Regions from separate parts of the Afipia sp. GAS231 genome, predicted to be linked through region 2. Evidence: predicted binding sites of a transcription regulator. Region 2 holds the regulator's gene; each other region holds the start of a gene.
What was found. The regulator LexA, encoded in region 2, represses DNA repair genes until DNA is damaged. The targets are predictions, from matches to a motif close to TGTTCNNNNTGTGTTCNG.

Region 1 (7,655 bases), 790 kb from region 2:
GTCGGCCTGTTCCGAAAGGAATGGCCTGCCGTGGACGGCCATCCACGGCAGGCCGCTGGCGATCGGATCGAACCCATCCTGAGCAGTTTGTGGCTGCCCCGTAGCGTGATCGCGCCAGCACCTTCATCGGACCCGGATGGTTGCCGGAACAACTTGGTTCGCTTCACAAGGCGGGGTCGACGAAGATGACACAGACTATCATAACGACGGCTGGAATCGATACATCCAAGGCCAAACTGGACGTTGCTGTTCATGATCGGTCCGAGCGCTGGCAGGTTGCCAATGCTTTACCTGGCTGGCGCGCCTTGGCGGCCAACCTGTCCAAAGCCGGCGTGACGCGCGTCGGGATCGAGGCGACGGGCGGCTATGAACGCGGTGTGGTGGAGTATTTGCGCAAGGCGGGCTTCACCGTGCTGGTGCTGCAGCCGACCCAGGTCAAGGCTTTTGGCCGGGTCCATCTGCGTCGCGCCAAGAACGATGCGCTCGATGCGTTCTTGATCGCGGCTTGCACAGCGACACTCGATCAGCCGAAGACTGCGCCAGATCCTCGACTGGCACAACTGGCTGGATATCTGACCTTTCTCGAACAGATCGAGGAAGACATCGCGCGTCACAAGACCCGGCTCGAACATATCGACGAACCTGGCCTGCGGCGCATTGTTAACAGCGACATCGTCCGGCTGAAGGCACGACGGGCCGCGCAGATACGCGACATTGCCAAGCGACTTCGCGCCAGTGACGATCTTGCCATGCGACTCAATCTGGTGCTGAGCATTCCCGGCATCGGAGAACGCACGGCGCTGGCGCTTCTGATCCGCATGCCCGAGCTTGGGCAAGTCAGCCGCGAGGAAGCTGCAGCCTTGGCCGGCCTGGCTCCCTTCGACGACGACAGCGGAAAACATAAAGGCCTACGTCGCATAGCTGGCGGGCGAAGTCGCCTACGCCGCTCCCTGTTCGCGGCTGCCCTCCCAGCGGCCTTCCGCTGGAACAAGGCACTCGTCGCGCTCTATGCCCGCCTGACGGCCGCTGGAAAGGCCCACACCGCAGCGCTCATCGCTTGCGCCCGAAAGCTCCTGATCTACGCCAACACCGTGGTCCAGCGCGGTACGCCGTGGACCGAAAAAGCCGCCTAGCTCTTAATGGTTGCTACGAAATGCCGTCGTCATTGCGAGGGAAGCGAAGCAATCCATGCTTCAGCAGCGAAGAACTGGATTGCTTCGTCGCTTCGCTCCTCGCAATGACGGCGAACGCCTACGCCGGCGCGCGGAAACTCATCAACGTCCGCGTCTTGAAGTCGTAGAACTTGCCGGTCGAGTCCCAGCTAGGCGCGCACATCGGCACGATGAATTCGGCGGCCTGCTCCGGCGTGTCCAGGGTCGCCGGATCTTCGCCGGGAAACATCGTGGCGCGCATGCGGGTGCGGATCGGGCCGGGGTTGAACAGGTTGACGCGCATCCTGGTGCTCGCGGTTTCTTCCGCCCAGACCCGCACCAGGGCTTCGAGGGCGGCCTTCGAGGCGGCGTAGGGGCCGATATAGGCGGGGGCTTTGTTGGCGGCGCCTGAGGTGACGAACACGGCGCGGCCGGCGTCGGACTGTTTCAGCAACGGCTCCATACAGCGGACCAACTGAAAATTGGCGGTCACGTTGACGGCCATGACGTCATTCCACGGCTTCACCTCGATATGGCCGAGCGGCGAGGAGGGGCCGGCGACGCCGGCGTTGCCGACGAGAATGTCGATCTTGCCGTGGCGCTCGTGCAGCGCGGCGCCGAGCCGCGCGATGCCGTCATAGTCAGTGAGGTTGAGCGGCACCAGCGTGGCGCTGCCGCCGTCTTTGCGGATCTCGTCGTCGAGTTCTTCCAGGCCGCCTTGCGTGCGCGCCACGGCAACGACATGCGCGCCGGCTTTGGCGAGTGCCACGGCGGTGGCACGGCCGATGCCGCGTGAGGCGCCGGTGACGACGGCGATGCGGGAAGCGAAGGGTTTGGTCATGGTAACAGCTTGCTCCGTCATGCCCGGGCTTGTCCCGGGCATCCACGTTCTTTGCGGCGGGGTATTACAGACGTGGATGGCCGGGACAAGCCCGGCCATGACGTGAAATTATTGATCTGAGCCGGTGGCTATGGGTCCCTGCGCCCGTGCGCAATTGCGCACTAGGCAGGGACGACAGCTAGCTCGCCTCCGCCAGCAGCGACAATTGCCGGGGCTGCGGTTCAACCTGGGTCTGGTCGGTGAGGTGGGTCGGATAGGCGCCCGTAAAGCAGTGATCCGAGAATTTCGGACTGGCGGGATCGCGGCCGGGTTCACCCATGGCGCGGTACATGCCGTCGATCGACAGGAACGCCAGCGAATCCGCGCCGATGATCTCGCGCATTTCCTCCAGCGAATGGGTCGCGGCCAGCAGTCCGCCACGGTCCGGCAGGTCGATGCCGTAATAGTCGGGATACAGGATCGGCGGCGAGGCGAGGCGGAAGTGCACTTCGCGCGCGCCGGCATCGCGCATCATGCGGACGATCTTCTTCGACGTGGTGCCGCGCACCAGGGAGTCGTCGATCAGCATGATGCGCTTGCCTTCGATCGCAGCGCGGTTGGCCGAATGCTTCATGCGCACGCCGAGTTCGCGCACGCTCTGGGTCGGCTGAATGAAGGTGCGGCCAACATAGTGGTTGCGGATGATGCCGAGTTCGAACGGCACACCGGAATGCTGGCTGTAGCCGAGGGCGGCGGGCACGCCGGAATCCGGCACCGGCACCACGACGTCGATATCGACATGGCTTTCACGCGCCAACTGTGCGCCGAAGGCCTTGCGGACATCGTAGACCGAGCGGCCGCCGACGATCGAATCCGGCCGCGAGAAGTAGATGTATTCGAAGATGCAGGGCCGCGGCGGTTTTGGCGGGAACGGCTTGTGGGTGCTGGCGCCGTGTTCGTCGAACACGACGATCTCGCCGGGTTCGACATCGCGGACATATTTGGCGCCGATCATGTCGAGCGCGCAGGTTTCCGAAGTCAGGATCGGGCGGCCGTCGAGGTCGCCGAGCACCAGCGGGCGGATGCCGAGCGGGTCGCGGGCGCCGATCAGCTTCTTGTTGGTCAGCGACACCAGCGCGTAGGCGCCCTCGATGGCGCGCAGCGATTCGATGAAGCGGTCGATGAAGCGGCTGCGCTTGGACTGCGCCACCAGGTGCAGGATCACCTCGGTGTCGGTGGTCGACTGCATCATGGCGCCGTTCTTCACCAGTTCGCGGCGCAAGGTCAGGCCGTTGGTGAGATTGCCGTTATGGCCGACCGCGAAGCCGCCGGCATTGAGCTCGGCGAACAGCGGCTGCACGTTGCGCAGGATGGTGGCGCCTGTCGTGGAGTAGCGGACATGGCCGACGGCGGCGTTACCGGGCAGACGCTCGATCACTTCGCGGCGGGAGAAGGTGTCGCCGACCAGGCCGAGGCGGCGTTCCGAATGGAAGCGGGCGCCGTCGAAGGTGACGATGCCGGCGGCTTCCTGGCCGCGGTGCTGGAGGGCGTGGAGGCCGAGTGCGGTGATCGCGGCAGCTTCCGGGTGGCCGTAAATGCCGAACACGCCGCACTCCTCGCGGAGCGTGTCGCCTTCGAGGTCGTCCTGTAGTTCGATGCCGAGATTCAGATCAGGTTTAGAGTCAGACTGGTGGGCGGGATCGGAAGGGTTCTGCATCTCGTCCATCGCGCCTCTCTTCTGGCCAGAATTATTTGCCCGCGGGTTTCTCGATCAGCTTTTTAAGGCTGTCACGGGCAGGTTTACTGTAGCCATCACCGGACGCAGGGGCTGCCTGGTCGGTGTCAGTTTGATCGTCTTCAGGTTTATTCTTCTTGAATCTCTTTAAGATGGTGTTCTCGGGGTCATCAGGCAAGAGCGACATTAACCAATCGCCGGTTCCCTGCAGCACCACCCGGGACTTGGCCCCGGTAATCCAGTCGGGCCGCTGCTTGTCCGGAACCAGCCAGACGAAGAACTGGTAGGCCACCACCACGATCAGAAGGCCGCGGCCGAGCCCGAACAGGAACCCGAGCGTGCGGTCCAGCGCACCGATCCGGGAATCCAGGATCATGTCCGAAATCCGCACCGTGATGATCGACACCACGATCAGGGTACCGATGAAGGTGCCGGCCACCACCACGACGGAGGCGACGGTGTCGTTGTTGAAATAGGTTTTTGCGGTCGGCAGCAGCTTGGCGAAGGCGTAAAGCGTGACCAGCGCCGCAGCGCCCCAGGCCGCGATCGACAGGATTTCGCGCATGAAGCCGCGCACCAGGGCAAGCAGCCCCGAAATCAGCATCACTCCAAGCAGGACGAGATCGAGTATCGTTATCGGCATCGGCTGGTCAGGTCCGCTCGTAGGTTCTCAAGCAGCGAATCGGCATGTTCAGGACGTCCTAGGTGACGGGCATAAGGTATATCCCGCAAGGCCGGATATCGCGCCATCCCGCTCGCCCTTCGCGCGCGTTGTATAGCGGCGAGGGCGGGGCGCGTCACGCCGCTTTAGCCGTTCTCGCGCCGGAATCGCGCCGGTGTGGCATTTTTCTCAGCAGCCCCCTCGCGGTTGGCCTCCTTATTCGCTCTGGGTGTTCCGCGGGCCGCGATATCAGCGACCAGGCTGGTCAGCCCGCCGACGGTGTTCAGCACCAGACCGGCATCGCCGCCGACGTCGCCGCGCGTCGATTCGGGCAGCACGGCGCGGCCAAAACCGAGTTTGGCGGCTTCTTTCAGCCGGGCCGAGGTTTGCGCCACCGGCCGGACCGCACCCGACAGCGAAATCTCGCCGAAATAGACCGCGTCCGTCGGCAGCGGCGCATTCACCAGCGAGGACACCAGGGCCGCGGCGGCGGCAAGATCGGCCGCAGGCTCCTGGATCCGCAGGCCACCGGCCACGTTCAGGTAGACGTCATAGCCTGACAGTTTCACCCCGCAATGGGCTTCCAGCACCGCCAACACCATGGCCAGCCGGCTGGTGTCCCAGCCCACCACGGCGCGGCGGGGGGTGCCGAGCGTGGTCGGCGCCACCAAGGCCTGCAATTCGACCAGCACCGGGCGGGTGCCCTCGATGCCGGCGAATACCGCGGTACCCGGGCTGCCGAGATCGCGCTCGGACAGGAACAGCTCGGAGGGGTTGGAGACCTCGCGCAGGCCGAGGCCGGTCATTTCGAACACGCCGATCTCGTCGGTCGGGCCGAACCGGTTCTTCATCGCGCGCAGGATACGAAAATGCTGCGAACCTTCGCCCTCGAATGACAGCACGGCGTCGACCATGTGTTCGACGACGCGGGGACCGGCGATCTGGCCATCCTTGGTGACGTGGCCGACCAGAATGATCGCGGCACCTGATTTCTTGGCGAAACGAATGAGCGCCTGCGCCGAGGCGCGAACCTGCGTCACCGTGCCCGGCGCTGATTCCACCGTATCGGTCCACATGGTCTGGATCGAATCGATCACGATCAGGCGCGGCACCGCGCCTTCCGACAGGGTCGAGACGATGTCCTCGACCGAGGTTTCGGCGGCCAGTTGCACCGGCGCGTCGGCGAGCCCCAGCCGCTCGGCGCGCAAACGAACCTGCGCCACGGCCTCTTCGCCGGAAATGTAAACCACGCGATGGCCGGCGCGGGCCATCAGGCTGGTAGCCTGCGTGAGCAAGGTCGATTTGCCGATGCCGGGATCGCCGCCGACCAAGAGCACCGAGCCGCGGACAAAGCCGCCGCCGGTGACGCGATCGAGCTCGCCCATGCCGGACGAGAGGCGCGGAGCGTCGGTGCTCTTGCCGGTGAGGCTTTCGAGCGCAAAGGTCCGCCCCTTGCGCTTGCTGCGGATCGACACCGGCATCGAGGTGGCGCCGGTCGTATCCTCTTCGGAGAGCGTGTTCCACTCGCCGCAGGACTCGCACTTGCCCTGCCAGCGGTTATACGCCGCGCCGCAGTTCTGGCAGACAAAAGAAAGGGTGGATTTGGCCATGGAGGGGTGAGTCGCTCTTTACCGGTAAAACCCTGATAGCATAGAAACTCTCAAAATGTTCCTAATTTGTTCTTTGTCACCGTTTGGGTGCTGTGCTGTTTCGGCCTCATTCGAAAATCGCAGTGGCCTCATTTGAATTGTTAATGATTCAGCAGGGGTGAGCTGTATTGACCAGATGCCGTCCTCCGGACGTGTCAGACTGTCTCCGTCACCGCCCCAGCCATTGGCATCCATCGGTGATGAGAACGCCAAGCCGCGCTCCCGCCTTCCTACAAGGAACGGAGCAGTGCTATGCAGCAGCGACGCCATCTCAAGCTATCTCAGCCTCTGGAACAGCGCCTTGCAGAGGAGGCACACCGCCTGCGTGAGCAGGCCAAATTGCTTCCACTTGGTGCGGTTCGCGAAGCGACAATCCGCAAGGCCCGACAGGCCGAGACCGGATCGCACATGAGCGAATGGCTGCGATCACCCGGCCTGCAGCCGCCCCGCTGAAAATGCTTACGCTGGTGGCGATATTGGCCGGACCTATCGTGGTGACGACAATCGTGACGATTGTCGTCTTCGAGATCAAGGACGCATGGGACCGTAACCGCCAGATGAAGTAGGGCCTCTCAGACGGCCCATTCTATCCGGCCGGGTTCTCGTATGAAGGCTTGGAATAGACGGGTACGGTACCAATCTCCCGTCCCGCATCGTTGATTATTGCGACGCGGCGCTCTGGATCATCCTCTGGCTTATCGAGGGAAACACCGACGGCCAATACCATTGCCCGAATGATTGCATCAGTATCGTCGTCACAAACAAAGCCTATTGAATCAAAAAGCCGGTGGCCGTCCTTCACAACAAAAAAGTATCTGGGCATGGGCAACCTCCGGATTGCCAAGCCCCCATAACCAAGATTGTTCCGGAGTAAGGCCGCCTCAGTTGGCGGCCTCTTTGTTTTGGCAAGATACAGAGTCAATTGCACCGGCTCTTACCCATAGTGCAATGCCACTCTATCTCGTAGTTCCTTGATCGTTGAGCACGTTTTGCTCATGCCAATGATCTCGTAACAGCGCGACACAAGTTTTCTTGCGCCCAAATTTTCCGTGATGCTTGGTACTGGCCTGTTTTAACCCCTAGTGGCCCAGTTTGATTTTGGCGGTGGCCTGGTTTGAATTTTGGAACCCGGGCCGCGCCATTCTCGTTGACCAGCAACGCAACCACGACTGGGTGCCATCATGTGGTGGGAACTAGTAGCGTTGGTAACTGCAACCGTATTGATCCCGAGCATTGCAATAATCGCCCTTTTCCATCTCGGGATACTGAAGCGGGTCGAAGACCTCGCGCCCCGGGTTGACGATGGTGCGGCCTCGCAAGATCGAAAGACGCCGAAGTAAGGTCGGGTGCTGTCCGTATTTGACCCCAAGTGGGGCCGCCCGCCTTGCTCTAAAATTCAGACGGCCCCTGCCAGCCATATCAATCGTCCTGCCCCATTGGCAGTGGCCATAGCCAGCCCACGAAACACAAGCAAACCGATTTGAAAGTCTTACGACAAAGGCCGCCTCAGTTGGCTGCTCCGCACGGAAAGCGAAGACCCGGCAACTATGCCGGGCCGAACGCAAGTATACTCTGTTGAGAAGAAAGTGAAATTTTGAGGCAATGCCTGGTAGCCGTCTATCCGGGGCAATACCGTCAA
Region 2 (7,655 bases):
GCCTCACCGACCGCGATCTGTCGCTCGCCGCCGGCATGAACTATCCGGAGCTTGCCGTGCGCCGCCGTCCCAAGGTCGCCGTGCTCGCCACCGGCGACGAGCTTGTCATGCCGGGCAACATCCCCGGCCCCGGGCAGATCGTCTATTCCAACGGCTATGCGCTGCGCGCGCTGGCGCGGGCCGAGGGCGCCGAGACCGTCGATCTCGGCATTGCCGCCGACACGGTCGCCGCCACCACCGAAGGCATCCGCCGCGCCCGCGATACCGGCGCCGACATCCTGATCACCACCGGCGGGGCGTCCGTCGGCGACCACGACCTCGTCAAGCAGTCGCTGGAGGCCGAGGACGTCGCCATGGCGTTCTGGCGGATCGCGATGCGGCCCGGCAAGCCGATGATGCATGGACGGTTAGGGGCGATGCGGGTGATCGGCCTGCCCGGCAATCCGGTCTCGTCCTATGTCTGCGGTTTCCTGTTTCTGGTGCCGTTGATTCGCGCGCTTTCGGGCCGCAAAAACATCCATCACGTCAGGGAGCCCGCGCTGCTCGGCCGAGATCTTAGCGCCAACGACCAGCGCGAAGACTATCTGCGCGCCCGCCTCGAGGAGCATGCCGACGGCACGCTGACGGCGGTACCGGTCAATCATCAGGACTCGTCGCTGCTTGGAAATCTCGCTGCGGCACGGGCACTTCTGATACGTCCGCCGTTTGCGCCGGCGGCTCAGAAGGGCGCGCCTTGCGAGGTCCTTCGGCTGCCGGGGTGAAGCCCTGCGCGACACCTGCTGCCAAAACCCGGCCCACGTTCACCCCAAATTAAGTGGTTGCGGAACACATATCGAACATATAGTGTCCGTTCATGATTTGTTTCGAGAATTAGTGTCTACCTGGGGAGTTTTTTGAACTCCCGGGAATCCAGACCTGAAGTCTCGAAACCGGACGAACGCCGCCAACCGGGGGAATGCTCGCGATGCTTACGCGCAAACAGTACGAACTTCTGCGTTTCATCAATGAACGGCTGAAGGAGGCCGGGGTACCGCCCTCGTTCGACGAGATGAAGGACGCGCTCGACCTGCGTTCGAAATCCGGCATCCACCGCCTCATCACCGCGCTGGAAGAGCGCGGCTTCATCCGCCGCCTGCCCAACCGCGCCCGCGCCATCGAGGTCATCAAGCTTCCCGAACTGGCCGGCAGCGGTAACGGCAATGGCCGCCGCGGCTTCACGCCGAGTGTCATCGAGGGCACGTTGGGCAAGGTCCGCACCGCCAGCGCCGCCGCCGAGGATGACAGCAACCGCCCGGTCTCCGTCCCCGTGATGGGCCGGATCGCCGCCGGTACGCCGATCGAGGCGCTGCAGACCCGCAGCCACACCATCAGCGTGCCGCCCGACATGCTCGGAAGCGGCGAACATTACGCGCTCGAAGTGCGCGGCGACTCGATGGTGGACGCCGGCATTCTCGACGGCGACATGGCTCTGATCCAGCGCAACGAGACCGCCGACACCGGCGATATCGTGGTGGCCCTGATCGACGAGGAGGAAGCCACCCTGAAGCGCTTCCGCCGCCGCGGCGCCTCGATCGCGCTCGAGCCCGCCAATGCCTCCTACGAGGTCCGCATCCTGCCGCCGAACCGGGTCCGGATTCAGGGCAAGCTGATCGGGCTGTACCGAAAGTATTGATCGGCGCCCGTCAGGCGCCGGCCCCGACATCGACCAATGCCCCGGCCGTCGGCCGGGGTTTTTTGTTGCGCCTTTGGAACCAAGACGCGTTAGCGCGTTTGTGATGGAAGGCACCGGCGTGGAGCCGCAGAATTGCCCCGAAGGCGGACGAGGCTCCGCGCCAATGTCCACTCTGATAGAGGCCTGTGCCTCCGAGAGACACGGGTCAGCTATCTCAATCGAGGGAGCCATCCGATGTGTGACTATAGTCTGCACGCCGTGGCATCGCGCCCCGCCAAAGTCGGAGAGACGCTGATCACCACCACCTTCCGCGGTACGTCGACCCGCGGCTTTGCATCCGAAAACGAACTTGCCGTCGCGGTCTGCATGCTTCCCGGCACCGAGCTCGCGTTCGCGCGAGAGGTCAAATATGACAACCGCTGGATCTGGACGCGGACGCTCGACTGGCGGGTCGGCGTTTTCAACCATATCGAGCCTGAGACGCCCGATCGTCACCACGATGCGATCGAATTTCCGGACGGAAGCCGCGTGCTGGTGACCCAGTTGTGCGAAGGCCAGCACGTCACCGTGCTGCAACTGCCGGTGCTTACGCCGGCCGTGGAACGCGCGCCTGCGGCCGTTGCGCCGACGGCGACGACCTCATTTTTCATCGGCTGAGTCCTGCGGATGAAACACTTCGCCGGCCACAGCCGGCGGAGTGACACCGACGAATTGGGGAGCGAGCGGTGGTCAACAAGGTTACATGGCAACGCGCCGGACGCGTCACCGAGCCTGGCCGCTACATGTTCAGGTTCGGCTGGCTGACGGTGAGCGCCGACGATCTCGCGATCTGGCGGCAGTATCCGGAAGCCGCCTTCACGCTGGTCTACCTGCCCTCGGAGCCGGATGCGCCGGAAGAGTTTCATCTCGGCGCTTTTGAGCTACCGACCAGCTCCGCGCCGAGCGAGCATTGACGCAGAGCCTTTTCGGTTCTGATTGAATCAGAACCGGGCTCTACTTTTTTGTTTTGACGCGTTTTCTCTACGCGAACCGGCGTCCACTTCGCTCGAAAACGCTATGGCGCACCTCACTCCTCCGCCTGCAGGTCAGCGTCCGACGGCGTCGCATCGACGGCGCGCGGCGACGGCTTGCGCGGCGCCAGCACGGCGCTGTCGGTTTCGCCGTCCTCGGCGATCGCCTTTGACCAAGGACGGTCGATCCCTCCAGGTTTGACGGCGTCGACGACAAATCCGTCGCGGCCGCGCCGCAGCGCCAGCGCGCCCTGCCGGCGCAGGCGCTCGGTGTCGATCACCGACGCGGCGCAGCCACCAGGCGGCTGCCGCATCGTCACGATCAGCGCCGTGCGCTCGCAATCATCCGCCAGCGCCTCGGGCCGCTGCGCCCATGCGACCAGGGCGCCATTAGACGATGCGGTCACGCAGCCGTTGTCGTCGCAGGAGACGCCCTCACCGAGTGTGGCGTCGTCGGCGGTTCGCACATCGGCATCCCCCGCCAGCCACTCCCGGACCAGGAAGGCATCCTTGGAGCCTTTGGCGGCCTGCATCAGATGCAGCCGCCCGTCCTGGCCGCGTACGCCGACATGGCGGCCATCGGCGGACACCAGGATATCCGGCTGAGGCAGCCGCGCCGCCCACACTGTCGCGACCAGCAGCAGCGCCACGCCGGACCAGCGCAGCGGCGTGCGCAACAGGCCGAGCAGGATGATGCCGGCACTGGCGGCAATCAGTGGACCGATGCCGAACGCCGGCACCCGGCCGACTGCCCCGGGCAAGCCCGCAACCCACTGCGTCACCGAGATCATCCAGTCGATGCCGAGCCCCATCAGCCACCAGAAGAAGCCGTCGAAGCCGAACGGCATGGCGACCAGACCGAGCAGGCCCGCCGGCATCACCACCGCCGAGACCACCGGCATCGCCGCGAGATTGGCCAGCACCCCATAGGGCGTCACCCGATGAAAGTGAAACGCCGCGTACGGCGTGGTCGCGAGCCCCGCCACCAGCGAGGCCAACAGCAGCACCATGATTTCACGGCCGCCCCACAGCGCGACGCGCGCGGTCGCGGAATGTTCTGCGGTGGCGAACAAACGCGGCATGCCGATCTGCACCAGCGCGACCAAACCCAGCGTCGCCGCAAACGACATCTGAAAGCTCGGATGTACCAAAGCCTCCGGCGCGATCGCGAGCACGATCATGGCCGCGACCGCGAGCGTGCGGAAGGTGACGGCGCGGCGGTCGACCATGACCGCGATCAGCACCACCGCGGTCATGAAGAACGACCGTTGCGTCGCGACCTCGGCGCCCGACAGCAGCAGATAGAAGGCGGCGGCCACAAGGGCTGCCGCCGCCGACCATTTCTTGATCGGTTAGCTCGCGGTCAACGCCGGAAACAGTGCCAGCAGCGCCCGCACCGCAAAGAACACGACGCCGGCGACCACAGCCATGTGGTAACCCGAGATCGACAGCACGTGGCCGAGGCCGGAGATGAACATCGCGTCGTTGACCGGCGTCGTGATCGCATCGCGGCGCCCGGTCAGAAGTGCGGTCGCGATCGCGCGCCGGTCGCCGTCGAGCACGGTGCGGATCCGGGCGTCGATCGCATCGCGCAGGTTCTGCATCAGGGCCGAATAGCGCAACGCCCACCCGCCGGCGGCCGGCGGCTCCGTGGTCCTGATCGCGCCCATCGCGAAGCCGGAAGCCCCGATCCCGGAGAAGAACATGTCGCGGCCGAAATCGTAGGAGCCCGGCCGCAGCGGCGCCAGCGGCGGCAACAGCCGCGCCTTCAACTCGACGAAACTGCCGACCGCGGGTGCGGTGCCCTTCTTCACCGACAGCCGCACGCGCTCCAGCTTTGTCGTTCCGCGCGCACTTTCCATGGTGACGACCCGCAGCACGAAACGGTCAGTGCGCTCGCGGATGTCTCGGGTCTCGACGAAGCCGGTCAGCGTCACCGAAAACATCGGCCGCGCCAGCACGCCATGCGCGATCCGCGCGGTCTTCCAGGTCGCGGTGGCAAAACCTGCCGCAACCGCCGCGATCATGACAGCCACGGCAAAGAATTTCTGCCGCCGCAACAGCAACGCGATCACGCCGAGCGCCACCGCCGCGGTAGCGGCCACCGACAGCACCGGCTCGTGATCGGCAGCAAAATAAAAAGCAATGCCGGTGCCGAACGCGACCGGCACCCAGGGCAGCAGCCGGCCCGCGCCCGCCTCCGCGCGCACCCATTGGCGCAATGTCTCGATGAACGGCGGCCAGGCGCCGAGCACGGACGGCGCAAACCCGCCGGCCGGCACCGCCGCGCGCGGCGGCCACGTCCCGGCATAGCCGCGCCTTCCACCTGGCGTATTGCCCTGCTCCGCCATCCCGCTACCCGCGATGCCCTGCAGGGCGCAAAGCTACCGGAACGTGTCATCACAGCGATAGCAGAACGGATGCAGAAACCTGAGGAAACCGGTCCCGACTATCGGTACAGTCGGGTGGAACAGGATTCGGACTGGGATCAAGGGCGAGACATGAAATTTGCGGCCTGCGTAACAATTGCCTTCTCAATTGCGTTGTCATTGCCGCTGGCGACGGCCGCCTCCGTTTCCGCGAACGCTGCGCCCGAGCAATGCCGTTTCGTTCAGGAGAAGGCCGAACGCGAGGCTTGCTACCAGCGCCAGGAGGCGGCCCGCGCCGACCGGCTGAAGCAGCAGGCGGCCCGCGAAGCCGAGCAATCGAAGCCGCTGGAGCCGATGACGTCGGACGATGCAACACTCGCCCGCGCCATGCGCGGCATTTGCCGGGGCTGCTAGGCGGCTTTCGGGCAACGCGTCCTGTCGGGTTGTAAACCTACGAATCTGTCGGACTGACGGCGCACCAGAGTCCGGTGTGCCCCGATAGCCGACGGATTGCATGGCAACGAAACGACGCGACGCGACGCGCCAAAGTGAAACGATAATTCGATGACGTCGTCTTTGCGCGAAGCAATTTATGGCTCCGATCAATCTATTGCTCAATCGAGCGTCTTCGCTTGTCAGCCTCGTATCGAAGTTATCCAGCCCTTTTAAGGGCCTCAATCCGTTCGGGGCCGCCAGGTAATTGTTGGGCAGCAGCAAGCGCAGCCTCGGCTGCTTGCCTGCTCAGCGCTTTGCTCCTCTGGGTTTCTCTTCATGCGTCGCGAGCATACAGCTCAAATTGAGCACAAAAAAAGCCCCGGCATTGGCCGGGGCTTTTGGTTTAGTCAATGGGCGCGGTTGTCAGTACTTTGCAACCACTGCTCCGCCGCCAAAGGTGTAGTTCAGTCGAACGGTAACCAGATCGACGTCCTGACGAATATTTACGTTCCTGCTAAACGTTCCGGTAAGGAATGGGTTGCCGATAAGGTTTGTGTTGTAAAAATTGACCCCGTGTGTCCCCATAAACATATGGTCGTACTCAACAGCGACTGACCATCGCGGAGCGAAACCAAACTCGACACCGGCACCGACAACACCACCCCAACGGGTCTCACTTGCAGTATCCGAGGCTCCGCCACCCCGAAACGGAGCACCTGCGAACGTGAGCGTGGAGAAATAATTATCTTGGGTAACCGCCGCTCCGCCTTTCGCGTAAAGAAGCCAATTGTTTACAGCATAACCCACTTGGCCAGTGAACATGCCAAGGGACTTGATTTTGGTGTTTTCTGTCGTGCAGAACAATCCTGCGACACAGAATTGATTGCTTATGTTTGATCCTTTGAGGTCAGCCCAATCATATTGAGCTTCTACACCGAACACCCAAGCACTTGACTGCCAGCGGTACCCAACTTGACCACCGGCCACGCCACCCGTTGCATCGTGGCATCCTTCGGATCCAAGAGTCCGGCGGCCAGTCGAGTCAATTTGGTCCTCAAAACATTTCCGGCTGGATCCCCAGCCGCCATTTCCGCCAATGTAAAACCCACTCCAATCATAAATTGCGACGGGAACGATTGCGGGGGCTTTAGTGTAGGGACGGGCGGCCAAATCGGCGGCAGATGCCGCGCCAATTCCGATGACCGAGCAAACCGTGACAGCAAGTGCGAGCTTTGAAAATTTCATAGACGGTCCCCAAAATAGCCTAGAAATAATTTATCAGTAGATTCTACCTAATCTGATTTCAGGTCTGTGTCATCGTCATACACTGACTTTGGCCAGTTCTTCGACAAGCGTTGCCGAAGCGCCACAGCAACCCGCAGTAATATGAGTACCCCTTCACAACTCGCCTTCTCAAAGCGATTCAATTTTTAAAAGGCGAAAACGATGCGCTGCAACATAGGTGCGCTGGCTGATTTCGCATTTGGGGTCAAACGCGACCGGGTCAAACCGGCAGCAAGTCCGGCCATGTCTGTTGCTGCGCCGATAGCGGAAGTAATTTCAGGGACCCGCTAGATCAGCGCGCCCCTCGACGAGACATGATGGCTGACGATCTTCCAGTCGCCATCTTCGCGCACGATCACCCAGGTGATCTTGACCGACAGGTTGGTGGCGCCCTTGTCGATCACGAAGTTGGCAATGCCTGCGACGTTGATCACATCGTCCCCGGCCGGCACCGCCACAACGTCGGTGAACGCCACCTCGCGCGAGGACCATTTTGCCAAGCCGTTGAAATAGGACGCGACGCCGTCCCGGCCGCGGTAGAGCGTGGGCTTCGAGCCGTAGAACAGCGCGTTGTTCGAATAGAGTGACGCCTGCGCGTCGGCATCGAACCCGCTGAAGGTCTGCGCCCATTTCGCCATGATGCCGGAGACGATGTCGTCGGTCGCGCTCATTAGATGATCCCGTCAGAGAACTTCAGCTCTTGGCGACTTCCTTCGCAAAGCTGTCGCGCAGGCCGATGGTGCGGTTGAACACCGGTTTGCCGGGCGCGGAATCCTTGTCGCGGACGAAATAGCCCTGGCGCTCGAACTGCATCACCTCGTTCGAATTGTCTGATGCGACCGACGGCTCGATCCGCGCATCGGGCAGAATTTCCAGCGACTGCGG
Region 3 (7,655 bases), 120 kb from region 2:
CCGGGCAGCAGGGTGAACAGCCCGGCGATCACCAGGCCGCCGCTGAAGATACCGATCATGATTCGACTGTGCCGCCGCACATCGTGGCGGTGCGCGCGGATGACGGCGATCGGCAGCATGACCAGCACCATGATCGACAGCAGATGGATCGGGCTCCACGGGCCGAGCAGCCTGAGCTGGTGGATCCAGAGCGAACTGGCGGCCACCGTGGCCATCAGGGCGACCCAGATCCAGCCGATGGTCCGGTGCGGCAGCGTTCCCTTGGGGGCCGCGAACTGGACGATCCCCAGCGCCAGCGCAGCCATCGCCGCGAAGGAGTGAAGCGGTATCGCAGGCGCGGCATCGAGCAATGGCGCAAGGCTCATGTCTCAAGACTCATGTCTCATGACGGGCTCCGAGGGTCTGCGCGTTCGATCAGGGGGCCGAGGCGCGAAATGGCTTAGGCGAAACTCCTAATGTAAATATCATTAACATAACGATAGGTCAAAACATCGCCCGCCCCTGCCAGAGGCGGGCTTATGTGCCACTTTGCAATGCAATATTGCCGTTTGTTACGGCATTAGGTTAGTCGTAAACAGGACGTAAATACCTGTAACTACGAGGGAATTTCTCGCAAGTCAGGTTATCCCCAGCACGCTGGTTCTAGAACGGGATATCGTCGTCCATGTCGCTGTTGCTGCGGCCGCCGGCGCCAGCCGCAACCGCACGCCGCGGTGCCGAGCTGACCGGTCCGCCAGAGCCGAAATCGCCGCCGGAATCATCGGAGCCGAAGCTGCCGCCACCGCCGCCGCTGCGGCCGTCGAGCATCGTCAGGACAGAGTTGAACCCCTGCAGCACAACTTCGGTCGAGTACTTCTCGACGCCGGACTGGTCGGTCCATTTGCGGGTCTGCAACGCGCCCTCGATGTACACCTTGGCGCCCTTCTTCAGATACTGCTCGACGATCTTGCAGAGCGGCTCCGAGAAGATCACCACGCGGTGCCACTCGGTCTTTTCCTTGCGCTCGCCGGTGCCCTTGTCGCGCCAGGTCTCCGAGGTCGCGATGCTCAGATTGGCGATCGGCCGCCCGTCCTGTGTCCGCCGGATTTCCGGATCCTTGCCGAGATTTCCGACCAGAATCACCTTGTTCACGCTTCCCGCCATCGCCGCTCTCCACTCAAAATTACTGCCAAGACCTCACCGAAGACATCACTGGCAAAATCGCCGGGCTTGCCGTCATCGCCGGCCGCCTGCAGCTTCAACCTGTCGCTCTGTCCGTCGTGCCGGCCCAAAGGCCAACGACGAGACAATCCGGAGCGACCCTATACGCTCGCCGGCGCTGCCGACTTAGCGATCCCTCGGCAATCCCCCGGTTATCCACATATAGCACGTCCGAAACCCATGTTCCAGTTTTGTTCTACGCAACTTGCATGCAACTTGTCGGGGGGCGCGCGGCAAATGATCGTCGCCTGCGCTTCGAGCGGGCGGAGCCTCGACGGGCCTCGAAATGGAACCGGAATCTCCCGGGAGCACGTCACAATACTTAAACAAATCATTAACTTGCGGCGCCACACTTGGTCCGCGAGTGTTGCATTTCGGCGACGGCTTTTTCGCTCGATCCAACGTATAGGTTGTTCCAACGATGCGGCGCTCGCGTCATCACCAAAACGCTTCGGGACCAACGAGAAGCGGTCAACAGCTGGAGAGTACGACCATGAAGAAGTTTCTGCTGGGCACGGTTGCCCTCGTTGCCTTCGCGGCGCCTGCCGCTGCTGCCGATCTCGCTGCGCGTCCCTACACCAAGGCTCCCGCGCCGATGATCGCGGCGATCTATGACTGGAGCGGCTTCTACATCGGCGCCAACGGCGGCTGGGGTTCGAGCCGCAATTGTTACACCAACACCGCCATTGCCGGCGTCGCCATTGCTCCGGTTGCGGAAGGTTGCCACGACGCCACCGGCGGCACCGCGGGCGGTCAGATCGGCTATCGCTGGCAGACCGGCAACTGGGTGTTCGGTCTGGAAGCGCAAGGCAACTGGGCTGACTTCCGCGGCAGCAATGCCAGCCTCGCCACGCTCGGCCTGTCGACGGACCGCACCAAGATCGATGCCTTCGGCCTGTTCACCGGTCAGATCGGCTACGCCTGGAACAACGCCCTGCTCTACGTGAAGGGCGGCGCCGCGGTCACCGACAACCGCTATCAAGGCGTGTTGACCGCAACCAACGTCGTCATCGATCGCACCACCCAAACCCGCTGGGGCGGCACGATTGGCGCCGGCGTTGAATTCGGCTTCGCGCCGAACTGGTCGGCAGCGGTCGAATACGACCATCTGTTCATGGGAACGAACAACAACACCTTCACCAGCGTCTTCCCGGTCGCGGGCTTCAACACCCGCACCGACAGTATCAAGCAGAATGCCGACCTCGTCACCGTCCGCGTCAACTACCGCTGGGGCGGCCCGGTCATCGCGAAGTACTGATAGAAACGGCGTCAAACAGGACAGGAAAGGCCGGCCTCGCGCCGGCCTTTTTTGTTGTTGAGGTCAGAAGTTCCCCTGCTCCGGCCCGCAGCCTGCGTTTTGTTATCTTCCGCGGTGTGTTTGCGCGGCTACAGCGTTTCCGGTTGCGACGGCGTAGATTTGTTGCGGAAGTTGAATCGCGCAAACCGGGGAGACTTTTCATGAAGAATCTCGTTTCGGCCGCAGTCGGCCTCGCAGCACTCAGCCTCGCAGCACTCAGCCCCGCCTCGGCCGCCGATCTGGCCGCCCGTCCCTACACCAAGGCGCCTCCACCAATCATTGCCGCGGTCTATGACTGGAGCGGATTCTACATCGGTATCAACGGTGGCGGCGCATGGTCCCACAAGTGCTGGGATACGGGTCCGTTCACCTTCGGTGCGATTGCCGTTTTTGTGAGCCCCGGCGGACGTGAAGGTTGTCACAATGCGAGCGGCGGCGTGATCGGTGGTCAGGCCGGCTACCGCTGGCAGTCCGGCGCCTGGGTGTTCGGGTTGGAAGCACAGGGCGACTGGGCTGATCTGAAGGCATCCAATACCAGCTTGATCTTCCTGCCCGGGCTCACCTCTGTGACCGGCGCCACCAACAACACCAAGATCGACGCGATCGGCGTGTTCACCGGTCAGGTCGGCTACGCCTGGAACAACGTGCTGTTCTACGTGAAGGGCGGCGGCATGGTGGTCAACGACAAGTACCAAGGCACCTTCACCGGCCTCGGCACCGTGTTCGATAATGCCAGCGAAACCCGCTGGGGCGGCGCGGTTGGAGCCGGCCTCGATTTCGGTATTACGCCGAATGTCGTTGTGGGCGTCGACTACGTGCATGGGTTCATGGGCAGCCGCAACCTGACCTTCGTCTCCGCGACCACCGGAGTGCTTTCGCGCAACGAGACCATCCGTCAGGACGTCGACATGGTCACCGCCCGCCTCAGCTACAAGTTCGGCGGCCCTGTGATCGCCAAGTACTGAGCTTTGCGCAGGGGTACGGAGCTTCGTTTCAGCCATTGGAATACCGAAAGGCCGGCCTCGCGCCGGCCTTTCGCTTTTGGGTACGCCGACGCCCGGGGTGCGACATTCTGTCAGGCTGTGGCTTGGGCGTCACAGCCATCGGCCGCCAAGTTTGCTACCTCTGAATGCATCGGGGATTCCGAAACAGAAGATGCTACTGGGGAAGTGTTCGATGAAGAAGTTTCTGGTTGCCGCTGCCGGTCTTGTTGCTTCGGGTCTTGGCGCGATGCTGCTGACGTCACCGGTTTCCGCGGCGGATCTCGCCGCCCGCCCCTATACCAAGGCGCCGACGCCGATGGTGGCCGCGATCTATGACTGGAGCGGCTTCTATATCGGCCTCAACGGCGGCGGCGGATCGAGCCACAACTGCTGGGATCTGACCGCCAATAACGGCATCGCCCTTGTGCCGGTCCCGCGCGAAGGCTGCCATGACGCAACCGGCGGTTTGGCCGGTGGTCAGATCGGCTACCGCTGGCAATCGGCCAACTGGGTGTTCGGCGTCGAAGCCCAGGGCGACTGGGCCGACCTGAAGGGATCGAGCGCGAGCGCAACCGCACTCATTCCGTTCAACAACCGGACCAAGATCGATGGCATCGGCCTTTTCACCGGCCAGGTCGGTTACGCCTGGAGCAGCGTCCTGCTGTATGCGAAGGGCGGCGCCGCCGTCACCCACAACCGATACAGCAACGTCTTCACGGTAAACAACGCCTTCGGCAACGCAGGTACCGAGTTCAATTCCGCCAGCGACACCCGTTGGGGCGGCACCATCGGCGCCGGCATCGAAGTCGGCTTTGCGCCGAACTGGTCGGTGGCCGCCGAATACAACCACCTGTTCATGGGCAATCACAACATTGCCTTCGCGGCCACCGCCATCGCGGTTTCGCGCGCCGACAATATTCACCAGGACGTCGACATGGCGACCGTCCGCTTGAACTACCGCTGGGGCGGCCCGGTGATCGCGAAATACTGAGCTTCGCTTCTCCCTGCGAGAAACCTAAGGCCGGCCTTGCGCCGGCCTTTTTGTTTGTTGGGGGAACCGCCGCCTGCTGACCGCTGCTGCCAAACGAGAAGAGCTTCTTTTTTTGACGCGTTTTCTTCACGCGAACCGGTTCCCACCTCGCTTGAAAGCGCTATGGGTCAAAACAATCCGTTGATGAGTCTGCGGCGGCACTGGAAATCCTGTCCCGTTCTTCCTACGTTCCAGCTTTCGCTCATCGGCGCCCCGGACCACCCCGGCGGTACGCCCAACGTCGTGCGTCTCACGCGCGTGGAAATGCCGCTATGGATGAAATCTTGAGGGCGAAGCGCCAACAGAACGCCGGCTCCGCCTCGCGCGCGATCACGATCCGCGGCGCGCGCGAGCACAATCTCAAGAACATCGACGTCGAGATTCCCCGCGACAAGCTCGCGGTGTTCACCGGCCTGTCCGGCTCCGGCAAATCCTCGCTGGCGTTCGACACCATCTACGCCGAAGGCCAGCGCCGCTATGTCGAGTCGCTGTCGGCCTATGCCCGCCAGTTCCTGGAGATGATGCAGAAGCCCGACGTCGACCAGATCGACGGGCTGTCGCCGGCGATTTCGATCGAGCAGAAGACGACGTCGAAGAATCCGCGCTCCACCGTCGGCACCGTCACTGAGATCTACGACTACATGCGACTGCTGTGGGCCCGCGTCGGCGTGCCCTACTCGCCCGCGACGGGCCGGCCGATCGAAAGCCAGTTGGTCTCGCAGATGGTCGACCGCGTGCTGGCGCTGCCCGAGGGCACGCGGCTCTATCTGCTGGCGCCGGTCGCGCGCGGCCGCAAGGGCGAATACAAGAAGGAGCTCGCCGAATACCTCAAGAAGGGTTTTCAGCGCGTCAAGATCGACGGCACCTTCTACGAGCTCGCGGAAGCGCCGGCGCTGGACAAGAAATTCCCGCACGACATCGACGTCGTGGTCGACCGCATCGTGGTGCGGCCGGACATCGGCCAGCGCCTCGCGGAAAGCTTTGAGACCGCACTGAAGCTGGCCGAAGGCCTCGCGGTGATCGAATACGCCGACGCGCCGGCGGGTGCGGCGGAGGAGAAAAAGTCCGACAAGAAGACCGCCAAGATCCACGACAAGAGTGGGCCGGAACGGATTCTGTTTTCGGAAAAGTTCGCCTGCCCGGTGTCCGGCTTCACGATTCCAGAGATCGAGCCGAGACTCTTTTCTTTCAACAACCCCTATGGCGCCTGCCCGGCGTGCGGCGGCCTCGGCGTCGAGCAGCATATCGACGAGGACCTCGTCATTCCCGACAAGGAGATGACGCTGCGCAAGGGCGCGATCGCGCCGTGGGCAAAATCGTCCTCGCCCTATTACATCCAGACCCTGACGGCGCTGGGCAAATTCTACAAGTTCACGCTCGACACCAAGTGGAAGGATCTTCCGAAGAAGACGCAGGCCGCCCTGCTGCACGGCTCCGGCGACGACGAGATCAAGTTCTCCTATGAGGACGGGGTGCGTTCCTACGACACCAAAAAGCCGTTCGAGGGCGTCGTCACGAACCTCGAGCGCCGTTTTCGCGAGACCGAGAGCGAGTGGGCGCGCGAGGAGCTGGCAAAGTATTTCTCCGACGTTCCCTGCGCCGGCTGCAACGGCTATCGCCTCAAGCCCGAGGCTTTGTGCGTCAAGATCGGCGGCAAGCACATCGGCGAAATCTCCGAACTTTCGGTCAAGCGCGCCGGCGAATGGTTCGAGAGCGTGCCGGCGGCGCTGACCGCACAGCAGAACGAGATCGCAGTGCGGGTGCTGAAGGAGATCCGCGAGCGGCTGTCGTTCCTGCTCGACGTCGGCCTCAACTACCTGACCCTGGCGCGCGCCTCCGGCACGTTGTCGGGCGGCGAAAGCCAGCGCATTCGCCTCGCCTCGCAGATCGGCTCCGGTCTGACCGGCGTGCTCTACGTGCTGGACGAGCCCTCGATCGGCCTGCATCAGCGCGACAATGCGCGGCTGCTGGAGACGCTCAAGCGGCTGCGTGATCTCGGCAATACCGTGATCGTGGTCGAGCATGACGAGGACGCCATTCGCCTCGCCGATTTCGTGCTCGATATCGGCCCCGGCGCCGGCATGCATGGCGGCCATATCGTCGCGCAAGGCACGCCCGCCGAGATCATGGCCAATCCGAAATCGCTGACCGGCAAGTATCTCACCGGCGAATTGTCGGTGCCGATCCCCGAACGCAAGCCGCCGAACCATCGCCGCACCATCAAGGTGATCAACGCCCGCGGCAACAATCTGAAAAACGTCTCGGCGGAAATTCCGCTGGGGCTGTTCACGGCCGTCACCGGCGTCTCCGGCGGCGGCAAGTCGACGCTGTTGATCGACACGCTCTACAAGGCGATCGCGCGAAAGCTCAACAACGCCAGCGAGGGCGCAGCACCCCACGACCGCATCGAGGGCCTGGAGCATATCGACAAGATCATCGACATCGACCAGTCGCCGATCGGCCGCACCCCGCGCTCGAATCCCGCGACCTATACCGGCGCGTTCACGCCGATCCGCGAATGGTTCGCCGGCCTGCCCGAAGCCAAGGCGCGCGGCTACGAGCCCGGGCGGTTCTCGTTCAACGTCAAGGGCGGCCGCTGCGAGGCCTGCCAGGGCGACGGCGTCATCAAGATCGAGATGCACTTTTTGCCCGACGTCTACGTCACCTGCGACGCCTGCAAGGGCAAGCGCTACAATCGCGAAACGCTGGAAGTCCTGTTCAAGGGCAAGAGCATCGCCGACGTGCTCGACATGACCGTCGAGGAAGCCGCCGAATTCTTCAAGGCGGTGCCGCGCGTCCGCGAAACCTTCAAGACGCTGCACCGCGTCGGCCTCGACTACATCCATGTCGGCCAGCAGGCCACGACCTTGTCCGGCGGCGAAGCCCAGCGCGTCAAGCTAGCGAAGGAGCTGTCCAAGCGCGCCACGGGCCGCACGCTCTACATCCTCGACGAGCCGACCACCGGCCTGCATTTCCACGACGTCGCGAAACTATTGGAAGTGCTGCACGAGCTGGTGTCGCAGGGCAACACGGTGGTGGTGATCGAGCACAACCTCGAAGTCATCAAGACCGCCGACTGGGTGATCGACCTCGGCCCCGAAGGCGGCGACGGCGGCGGCGAAATCGTCGCCTGGGGCCCGCCGGA

Region 1: the regulator LexA is predicted to act here: its motif matches at 6,034-6,051, upstream of radA (DNA repair protein RadA).
Region 3: the regulator LexA is predicted to act here: its motif matches at 1,382-1,399, upstream of BLS26_RS00640 (single-stranded DNA-binding protein).

Annotation. Positions count from the first base shown of each region.
Region 1 covers NZ_LT629703.1:7,060,500-7,068,154, forward strand. Annotated here, with positions in the region: gene BLS26_RS33100 (IS110 family transposase) at 141-1,133, shown strand; gene BLS26_RS33105 (SDR family NAD(P)-dependent oxidoreductase) at 1,252-1,992, opposite strand; gene purF (amidophosphoribosyltransferase) at 2,171-3,688, opposite strand; gene BLS26_RS33115 (CvpA family protein) at 3,720-4,349, opposite strand; gene radA (DNA repair protein RadA) at 4,514-5,977, opposite strand; gene BLS26_RS36120 (hypothetical protein) at 6,433-6,582, shown strand; gene BLS26_RS36125 (hypothetical protein) at 6,603-6,839, opposite strand.
Region 2 covers NZ_LT629703.1:270,283-277,937, forward strand. Annotated here, with positions in the region: gene glp (gephyrin-like molybdotransferase Glp) at 1-761, shown strand, start outside; gene lexA (transcriptional repressor LexA) at 965-1,672, shown strand; gene BLS26_RS01215 (hypothetical protein) at 1,907-2,329, shown strand; gene BLS26_RS01220 (hypothetical protein) at 2,398-2,625, shown strand; partial or broken gene BLS26_RS01225 (ComEC/Rec2 family competence protein) at 2,739-5,033, opposite strand; gene BLS26_RS01230 (hypothetical protein) at 5,184-5,465, shown strand; gene BLS26_RS01235 (outer membrane protein) at 5,910-6,731, opposite strand; gene BLS26_RS01240 (nuclear transport factor 2 family protein) at 7,058-7,441, opposite strand; gene BLS26_RS01245 (glutamine--tRNA ligase/YqeY domain fusion protein) at 7,464-7,655, opposite strand, start outside.
Region 3 covers NZ_LT629703.1:145,667-153,321, forward strand. Annotated here, with positions in the region: gene BLS26_RS00635 (DUF2306 domain-containing protein) at 1-365, opposite strand, end outside; gene BLS26_RS00640 (single-stranded DNA-binding protein) at 643-1,143, opposite strand; gene BLS26_RS00645 (outer membrane protein) at 1,694-2,458, shown strand; gene BLS26_RS00650 (outer membrane protein) at 2,659-3,462, shown strand; gene BLS26_RS00655 (outer membrane protein) at 3,674-4,471, shown strand; gene uvrA (excinuclease ABC subunit UvrA) at 4,783-7,655, shown strand, end outside.